2 regions of the Staphylococcus coagulans genome follow, and region 1 is predicted to be linked to the other one. Evidence: riboswitches for the same ligand, from Rfam matches in the RefSeq annotation. Region 1 holds a riboswitch; the other holds the start of a gene.
The links. Region 1 has a riboswitch for FMN ahead of KM149_RS06490 (ECF transporter S component). Riboswitches for the same ligand answer to the same signal wherever they lie in the genome.
Positions count from the first base shown of each region.

Region 1 (5,061 bases):
AGCTAAAGGTGAAGAAAATAATCGTGTTGAAGGTTTTGAATCCGGTGCAGATGATTATATTGTTAAACCTTTTTCACCTCGCGAAGTCGTTTTACGTGTCAAAGCACTTTTACGCCGGACACAATCGGCAACAGCTGAACAAAATGAACCTCATGCGCGTGACATGGTTGAGTTTAAACACCTCACAATTGACAATGATGCGCATAAAGTTTTAGCGGATGAAACACCAGTGAATTTAACACCTAAAGAATATGAGCTACTCATCTTTTTAGCTAAAACGCCAAATAAAGTTTTTGATAGAGAGCAATTATTAAAAGAAGTTTGGCACTATGAATTTTACGGTGATTTAAGAACTGTGGATACACATGTCAAACGCTTGCGTGAAAAACTGAATCGAGTTTCTGCAGATGCAGCTAAAATGATTCAAACTGTATGGGGAGTAGGCTATAAGTTTGAAGTTATTCAGTCGGATGAAACGACTCAATAATGTCGTTATAAAACTGTGGTTAACTATTTTATTAATAGTAACGACAGTTTTAATTTTATTAAGTGCTGCGCTCATCACATTTTTCCAATATTATTTTACGCAAGAAACAGAACGCTCTCTCTATAAAAGTGCTGAAAATGTAAGTAAAGTGATTGAAAATAGTCATAATCGTAAAATTGCGATTGAACATAGTGAAGACCTATTGGAAAATAATAAAGGTCTCATTATCTTACCCGATCGCCTTCATATCAACGAGCACGATATGGTCAAATCTAAAATGTTAAAAGAAATCAATCACCATGCATTATTTGATAAAGTTTTAACACAAAACAAATCGAAACTTCAACATGTCATGTTTAATATTGATGGGAAAAAGCACACTTTTGTATTGCTTGGGTATCCGTCGAAAGATTCAACCGGCAAAGCTTCTGTTATTTTTATTTATCAAGACTTAAAAAGCATTGATGAAACAAATAACATTATTACCATCATTATTTTAATTACTGCTGTCGTCTTTTTAGCAGTTACGACCGTTTTCGCATTTTTCTTATCAACACGTATTACCCATCCTTTACGTCAACTTAAAACGCAGGCAAGAGAGGTCGCACGTGGAAATTATGATAAGCGTGTCCCCGTCCAAACAAAAGATGAAATTGGCGAATTGGCGATGACTTTTAACAAAATGAGTCGAAGCATCCAAAATCATATCGATGCATTAGTCACTTCTAAAAATATTCGAGATACATTAATTAATTCAATGGTTGAAGGTGTGCTAGGGATTAATCACCAACGACAAACTATCATCTCAAATCAGCTCGCGCAACGGATGTTGTCAGAAATGAACGCGCATGATAAAGAGATGTTCGATCAACAGATTGATGATACTTTTAAAAGTCAAAGTACAGAATTCAGAGAATATGAAATGAATCAACGTTTTTATGTGGTCATTATGAGTTACATTCATAATATTCAAACGAATGGTGAAGGTGGACTTGTGGTAATCATCAGAGATATGACGAATGAACATGAGCTTGAACAAGTGAAGAAAGATTTTATTGCTAGTGTCTCTCATGAACTTAGAACACCTATTTCTTTATTACAAGGCTATACCGAGTCAATTGTTGATGGCGTGGTCACAGAACCTGATGAAATTAATGAATTTTTGTCTATCGTTTTAGATGAATCTAAGCGCCTCAGTCGACTCGTTAATGAACTGTTAAACGTAGCAAAAATGGATGCTGAAGGCCTAAATGTAACGCAAGAAGTCCAGCCTATGAGTGATTTAATTAAAAAAATGGCGATTAAATATAGACAACAAGCTTATGAGCTCGATTTACATCTTGATTTTCAACTTGATGGTGAAATGGCGTCACCTTGGTATTATGACTTTGATCGTATGGAGCAAGTACTAACTAACTTAGTTGATAATGCATCTCGATACACACAACCAGGGGATACGATATCTATTCATGCGAAATCAACTGTAGACCAACAAATTTTGATCGTTAAAGATACAGGTGTGGGTATTCCATCCGAACATTTAGAAAAAGTTTTTGAACGCTTTTATAAAGTTGATGCCGCTCGTAAACGCGGAAAACAAGGTACTGGACTTGGGCTATTTATCACGCGAATGATTATTGAAGCGCATGGTGGCCACATCGATGTTGACAGTCGTATCAACGAGGGAACAATCTTTACCATCACACTGCCTAAAAAGAAGGCATAAAGTTTAAAAAATCATAAAGTGACCGTTTTCTTATCTACTTAATACTTATCACACTTTAGTAGACCAATAAGATTAGGACATCAAATCCAAAATCAATAGTACTCAGATGATTTTTAATAGAAATCGTCTGAGCACTTTCTTTTTATGATAAAACTTCATATTGTATAACTTCGCTTTTATAACGAAGTAACTTAGCCTATAGCTTTTGTCCTCTAAGCAAGCGCGTTCAAGAAGGAAAAGTGATTAAATATTGTATTTCCCAAATTCATATTTGATACAAAAAGCGCACAATCCTTTCTACAATTAGAAGTATCCGACAACTTATAATTAAAGAGATAATACGCTTATATCTGTTTTTTACGTCAATCACAATCGGCATTGCATCATAGTATAAATTTCAAATAAAACCATCCTCTCAAAGAAGCTCACTGTCAAATGATTGCAAAAACATTGTTTTGGACTGGATTCTCATGTACACTATACTCATTAAAATAGAAAAACGAATTCATCTTCGGGGTAGGGTGCAATTCCCAACCGGCAGTAAATTTAAAGCCTGCGACCTGCAAAAAATCAAAATCTTGATGTTTTGTGGCTGATCTAGTGAGATTCTAGAGCCGACAGTAAAGTCTGGATGGGAGAAGATGGAGGTTTATTTGTGTTGCTTTTTAATCCTCCTATTCAACTAAGATGAATTTAATAGGAGGTTTTTTCATGAAACAAAAGCAAACACGACATTTGATTATTGTGGGAATGTTAAGTGCCATATCGGTTGTCTTAATGTTTATTAAATTCCCTCTTCCATTTTTACCGCCATATTTAACGATTGACTTTAGTGATGTACCATCTTTATTAGCTACTTTTACTTTAGGACCCATTGCTGGCGTTTTAGTAGAATTAATTAAGAATTTACTTAATTTCTTCTTCAATGTGAGTGATCCTGTTGGACCAGTTGCCAACTTCTTAGCTGGAACAACATTGTTATTAGTGAGTTATTGGGTATATCAATCACGCCAAACAACACATCAATTAATCATTGGCCTCGTCGTTGGGACATTAGCTATGACTATTTTACTAAGCATTTTAAATTATTTCGTACTGCTTCCATTGTTTGGAATGATTATGAATTTAGCCGATGTAGCGAATAATCTAAAGCTTATCATTGCAGCGGGCATCATTCCTTTCAATATCATTAAAGGTGCGTTAGTATCAGTTATCTTTATATTGTTACATCGACGTATTGGCCACATTCTAAAATAAAAACATATCAAAACGAAGCGCATGAGTGGGTAGTCTGACACAAAGCCGAATCAACCTAGATGACTTTGCTTAACGTTGATGTTGTTATCAAACAAAAAAGAGATGCCTCTTCACAAATTGTAGAAGATACATCTCTTTTTTTATGCGGAAATTTTAATGACAAGTGTAGCTGAACGCACCATTTACAACTTTAAAATAAATAAGTTGAGTAGGATGTACAACATGAAAACATCCACTCAACTTCTGTCTATACTTAGACATTCAATTGTTTTATATTTATATTAAAGACATCTTGTCTCTAGCAATCATCTCTGTTTATTGTCTACTCAAATTTGAGTGCATCGCCGTCAAATGATTCCTCTTCAACTTTAATAGAATCAGTAGGGCAACCTTCAAAAGCATCTTCAAGGTCTTCATACAATTCTTCTGGTACTGGCGTTGTACCTTGGTTGTCATCTAAAATCACATATGCGATACCCTCATCGTCGTAGTCATAAATATCTGGAGCCGCTGCACCACATGCACCACAAGCGATACAAGTATCCATATCAACTATCGTATATTTAGCCAATTTTTTTCGCCTCCCTTTTCAAAGTGCCACACTAACATTATAATTTTATTGTAGTTCTGTGTACTTAAATTTTCAATATATTCGTTTTAGAATGAGGTCTAATGATGAAACACTTAATTAATTATGCATATCATCATGCATCAGCCTACAAAACTAAAAAAAGCATCTTTAATATTATCATAGGAAAAAAATCTCATCAAACTTTTTTTGATGCTGTCTCTTTAAATCTGTTGTCTTTATATGGTTGTGCACCTAAGCTTAAAATGCAAACTTTTGAAGAAATCATTAAAGAAGAACCCGTTACAACCGACCTAAAAATAACAAATCAAATTACTTTTCCATGTTTACAAGCTTCTTTTAATGCAATACAACTACTCATACAAACTTATTCATATGCCAGACACAATCAAATGACTTTTCAACCGATTTCTTCTCAAACTGAAGTCCATCATGTTGTAAAGCAAATTTATCAATCTGATCAAACAGAAAATATTTTATCTCAATTAGAGCAAGAATTGCGTACGCTTTATCAAAAATTAGAAGCACAACGAGAAAAAATTTGTACCCATTATTTATTAACAGGTTTTGATGAGCCGATGTATACTTTTACCCAAATCAGTATGATTGAATCTATCGAGAGCGACGATTTATTCAAAATGTTTTACGAAGAACTTGTTCAAATTTATATAATGATAAACGAAAGCGGTGACTTTCCTATACTTTCACAATGTGCACTGAGACTTGACGTTTCACAACCGGTTCATCGGACAGCGCAACTATTGAATCAAGGCTACACCCTCCAAAAAATTGCTCAAATTGAAGGTGTGAGAGAAAATACAATCGAGGATCATATTTTAGATTTATTTATGAAAAATCAAATGCATAACTATCAGGATTTTCTCCATCACTTTAATCAAGAATTTATTAATCAATATAATGCTGAACCGTATCAGCGTTTAAAACGTTATAAAGAACGATTTGATAACATGTCGTACTTCGAAATTAAACTTGCAATTGTAG
Region 1 covers NZ_CP092966.1:1,363,608-1,368,668, forward strand. Annotated here, with positions in the region: gene KM149_RS06480 (response regulator transcription factor) at 1-487, shown strand, start outside; gene KM149_RS06485 (ATP-binding protein) at 471-2,213, shown strand; FMN riboswitch at 2,717-2,860, shown strand; gene KM149_RS06490 (ECF transporter S component) at 2,925-3,470, shown strand; gene KM149_RS06495 (ferredoxin) at 3,793-4,041, opposite strand; gene KM149_RS06500 (helix-turn-helix domain-containing protein) at 4,146-5,061, shown strand, end outside.

Region 2 (5,061 bases), 280 kb from region 1:
CATAGATATTTAAAAGAAAATACAAATCCGATGCCGAGAGAAACAGCTTTATTGTTGATTGACGCAATTAAAGCTGGTGATTTAGAAATATTATCCGGACTCGAAAATGTACGCCAATATTATGGTAAATACCGACTTGCCTTTAAAAATAAAGAGGATGAATTAAAAGTGGATATTGTCATCAATGCTACGGGTCCGAAAAAACATTTGAGTCAGTTAGATGATGACGATGCCTTATTGTTGGATGTTGCGAATCGAGAAATTATACAACCGCATCCAATGGGAGGAATTCAAATTGTACCGTCGACAAATGAAGTGATTAGTCCATTGTATGGTACATTGCGCAATTTAAGAGCAATTGGTCAAATTACCAATGGTGTCAATTTTGAGCGCAACGGTGTCACAATGATTGTTCAACAAGCAGTAAGAGCTGTCGACAATTTATATGACACCTATAAAGCTAAAAAAGCACTTGATAAAGAGAAAAAGAAAGCACAGAAAAAGGCGCAAAAAAAGAAAAAAGATAAAAAGAAGAAAAAGAAAAAGAAAAAATAAGTTGTCCAACTTAAAAGATGACAATATGATTCGTCTGTTTTGTCAAGAAGATTGTGTCTACTTTCTTCAAAGAGTCAATATGATTGTTATACATTGGCAGGGCATAGTTTTAAAAAGCTATATTATTATGTAAAAATGATTTTTATAGAATAAGTTTAATTCCTGATTTTATATTCAAACAATTGTAAAATTTAAAAAGTTACGGTAATATAGACGCATGGGCTTTGACAGTCCATGCGTATCTTTTATACTCAATACAATTTCATATATTCTTTCGGGGCTGGGTGAAATTCCCAACCGGCAGTAAATTAAAGCCTGCGACCCATATTGCAAAGCGATATGGCTGATCTAGTGAGAATCTAGAGCCGACAGTTAAAGTCTGGATGGGAGGAAGAATAGGTATGGCAATTTCACAAAGTATTGTGAAGCTTATTTGTCGTACCAAATGATATATGAATCCGACTGTCTTTAAAGAGATAGCGATTTCTAATTCCCACTACTCGATTTTAAACGAGTGGTTTTTTTATTGAGGTGAAAGATTGGAAAATTATTTAGAACAAGCAATACAACTCGCACAAATGGTCAACGGCCAAACAGGAACGAATCCTCCTGTAGGCGCTGTTGTTGTTAAAAACGGTAGAATCATTGGATTAGGCGCACATTTGAGAAAAGGCGACAAACATGCTGAAATTCAAGCCATTGATATGGCTGGTGAAGCAAATGTAAAAGATGCATCGATTTATGTATCATTAGAGCCTTGTTCTCATTATGGAAGTACACCGCCTTGTGCCAAAAGAATCATCGACACAGGGATTAAAAAGGTGGTATACGCAGCTAAAGACATCACTTTAGATACAGCGGGTCACCAAATGATGGTGGAAGCGGGTATTGATGTAGAATACCGTCCGATGAAACAAGCCTTGGATTTATATGCTGACTTTTTCAAAAGTAAATCAGAGGGACGACCTATTGTAACTGTCAAAGTCAGTGCAAGTTTAGATGGCAAACAAGCTACAGATCTTGAAGAGAGTCAGTGGATTACTTCAAAAGCTGTGAAGCAAGATGTTTTTAATTTGAGGCATAATCATGATGCTATTATCACTGGTAATGGGACGCTTCGCAAAGATAATCCAAGTTTGACAACGCGTATCGAAGATGGACATCATCCGGCAAAGGTCATTCTTTCGCGTTCTGGTGACGTAAATTGGAATGCGCAACTCTTTAAAGATGAAACGACACCGATTTATATTTATACCGAAAACCATAGTTTAACATCGACAGAAGACCATATTCATATTATTAAAGCGAATCAATTAAATGTTGATTTTATATTAAAAGATTTATTTCAAAAAGGTTTCGGTCGGATACTTGTTGAAGCCGGACCGAACGTGACATCACAATTTTTAGCGTCACTTGATGTGACAAACTTCATCCTATATTTAGCCCCGAAAATCATAGGTGGTCAAGGTAAATATCAATTTTATCAAACAAATGATGTAATGCCTTTAGACCAACTACCACAATTTGAAATTGTACACAGTGAAATAATAGATACCGACATGAAATTACGAATGAAGAGGAAGTGAATCCATGTTCACAGGTATCGTTGAAGAAATAGGTACAATTGAAAAAATTCAAAAGCAAAATCCCACAACTGAACTGACTATACAGTGTCAACATATATTAACGGATATGCATATTGGTGATTCAATAAGTGTCAACGGCACGTGCTTAACGGTAACTACTTTTAATGCACACAGTTTTTCAGTGGAAGTTATTTTAGGTACTGAAAATAAAACATATCTTGCTGAACTTAAGACAGGAGATAAAGTCAATCTTGAGCGCGCGTTATTAGCAACTGGCCGCTTAGGAGGTCACTTTGTGCAAGGCCATGTAGACGGGAAAGGTCGTATCAAACAAATTCAATCATCACAAAATGAATGGATTTATACGATTGAAGCACCTACTCATTTAATGGAACAAATGATTTCACAAGGCTCTATTGCTGTTGACGGTATCAGTTTAACGATTTTTAAAAAGCACCCTCATGCTTTTGACATTCATTTAATTCCAGAAACAAGAAAATCTACAACTTTATCTACGAAGAAACAAGGAGATCCTGTTCATTTAGAGACGGACATGTTATTTAAATATGTCCAATCGATAACAACACAAAAATCAGACTTATCAATGGAAGATTTGCTGAAAGCAGGATTTTAATGGAGGCGTAAGTAATGAAATTAGATACAATTGATGAAGCGCTCAGAGCTTTAAAAAATGGAGAAATGATTATTGTTGTAGACGATGAAGATCGTGAAAATGAAGGCGACCTCGTTGCTATAACGGAGTGGATGCACGATGACACCATTAATTTTATGACTAAACATGGAAGAGGACTTATATGTGCACCTATCACAAAAGAAATCGCTGAAAAAGCAGGATTGGATGGAATGGTTAAACACAATAATGATCCGCATGGCACTGCTTTTACACAAAGTATTGACCATATTCAATCGACCACTGGGATTAGCGCTTATGAAAGGATGCATACTGCGCGTGCTTTAATCGATGAACAAATGGACCAATATACCTTTAATCAACCGGGCCATTTATTTCCGTTGATTGCAAAAAAGCATGGTGTTTTAGAACGTCGTGGTCATACAGAAGCCACAACTGATTTAGCACGGTTAACAGGTGCCACACCTGCAGGATTAATTTGTGAAATTATGAATGAAGATGGAACAATGGCTAAAGGCCCGCAACTTGACCAGTTCAAAGAGATGCATCAATTGAAAATGATTTCTATTGAGGATCTTGTTGGATACATTAAAGTGAATCGCAAAATCATAACTGAGCAAGCGAAAGTTAAGTTACCTACGCGATTTGGTACTTTTGATATGTATGGATTTACTTCTAATATAGATGGTACCGAACATTTAGCTATTGTTAAGGGTGAAATTCACCCAACGATGAATGTACGTATTCATTCTGCTTGTGCTACAGGAGATATTTTTCATAGTGCACGCTGTGATTGTGGAGATCAACTTGAAGCAGCAATGGCCTATATTGAACAACATGGTGGTATGATTTTATACTTACCCCAAGAAGGTAGAGGCATTGGCTTAATGAATAAATTAAAAGCGTATGAACTGATTGAGCAAGGCTATAATACGGTTTCCGCTAATGAAGCGTTAGGTTTTGAACCAGATTTAAGGGAATACGATATCGCTGCACAGATGCTAAGACACTTTAATGTAGATCATGTGCATTTATTGAGTAATAATCCAGAAAAATTTCATGGATTAAAACGCTATGGTATTCAAATTGGTAAGAGAATTCCACTCATAGCTGAAGAAAATGAACACAATCATGATTATATGCATGTCAAAAAAACACAAATGGGGCATATGATTTAAATATAGGAGGTACAAAAAATGAAATTTGAAGGTCAACTTATAGGTAAAGGTTTAAAAATAGGAATTGTCGTAAGTCGCTTTAATGATTTTATCACTGGTCGCTTAGTTGAAGGTGCGCTTGATGCTTTAAAACGCCACCAAGTCGAAGCTGACGATATTGATATTGCTTATGTACCGGGGGCATTTGAACTTCCAATTGTGGCCAAAAAAATGGCACAAACTCAAAAATATGATGCGGTAATTACGCTTGGCTGCGTGATTCGCGGTGCAACATCTCATTATGATTATGTTTGTAATGAGGCTGCTAAAGGCATAGCTAAAGCGGGAGATGATACAGGTATTCCTGTAATATTTGGTGTTTTAACAACTGAAAATATTGAGCAAGCAATTGAACGTGCAGGTACAAAAGCAGGTAACAAAGGTGCAGAAGTTGCAGTAGGCGCAATAGAAATGGCTAACTTACTGAAACAGTTTTAATGAAATATAGTTCGCGTGTTTCAATTTCGTAGCGATTACAAATTTTTTATAATTGAAAATGATAATTTGGAGTGGTGCTAAGACACGATATCAATATAGGCGACCACACCGTTTTGTTAACGTGATATCAATAAATAGAAGCCACAACAGCTATGATTAAGGCATGTTGTGGCTTGTTAAAATTGACATGAGCGTCAAACAATTTTATTTATTTTTTAATAGCTTAAATAATGTTCCGACTGCGAGTCCAATTGCCCCTATAGAGAGTAGGGCTTTTGGTTTAACAAATTCTTTGAAGGCTAATGTTAGGTTTTGAGGTCTTTCTGCTAATCGTCGCATAAAGTAACCAAACCAATCATCACCATAAGGGACATAAATCGTAAAATTATATCCTTCCTTTGCAATCGCCTCTGCTAAATCGCTTCTAAATCCATACAACATTTGAAATTCGAATTGAGATTTATCAATATGATTGTCCTCAACAAATTTTTTAACATGGTTAATTATTTTGTGATCATGAGTAGCAATTGAAGTGAAACTTTTAGAATTTAACAATCTTTTTTCGATAAGTCGAATATAATTTTGATCAATTTCTTCCTTAGTTTGATAGGCG
Region 2 covers NZ_CP092966.1:1,086,763-1,091,823, forward strand. Annotated here, with positions in the region: gene KM149_RS05150 (FAD/NAD(P)-binding protein) at 1-555, shown strand, start outside; FMN riboswitch at 822-954, shown strand; gene ribD (bifunctional diaminohydroxyphosphoribosylaminopyrimidine deaminase/5-amino-6-(5-phosphoribosylamino)uracil reductase RibD) at 1,095-2,141, shown strand; gene KM149_RS05160 (riboflavin synthase) at 2,146-2,775, shown strand; gene ribB (3,4-dihydroxy-2-butanone-4-phosphate synthase) at 2,790-3,971, shown strand; gene ribH (6,7-dimethyl-8-ribityllumazine synthase) at 3,990-4,448, shown strand; gene KM149_RS05175 (proline dehydrogenase family protein) at 4,653-5,061, opposite strand, start outside.
Region 2: it holds a riboswitch for FMN, as region 1 does, so the genes downstream of both, ribD (bifunctional diaminohydroxyphosphoribosylaminopyrimidine deaminase/5-amino-6-(5-phosphoribosylamino)uracil reductase RibD) here and KM149_RS06490 (ECF transporter S component) in region 1, are expected to answer to the same signal.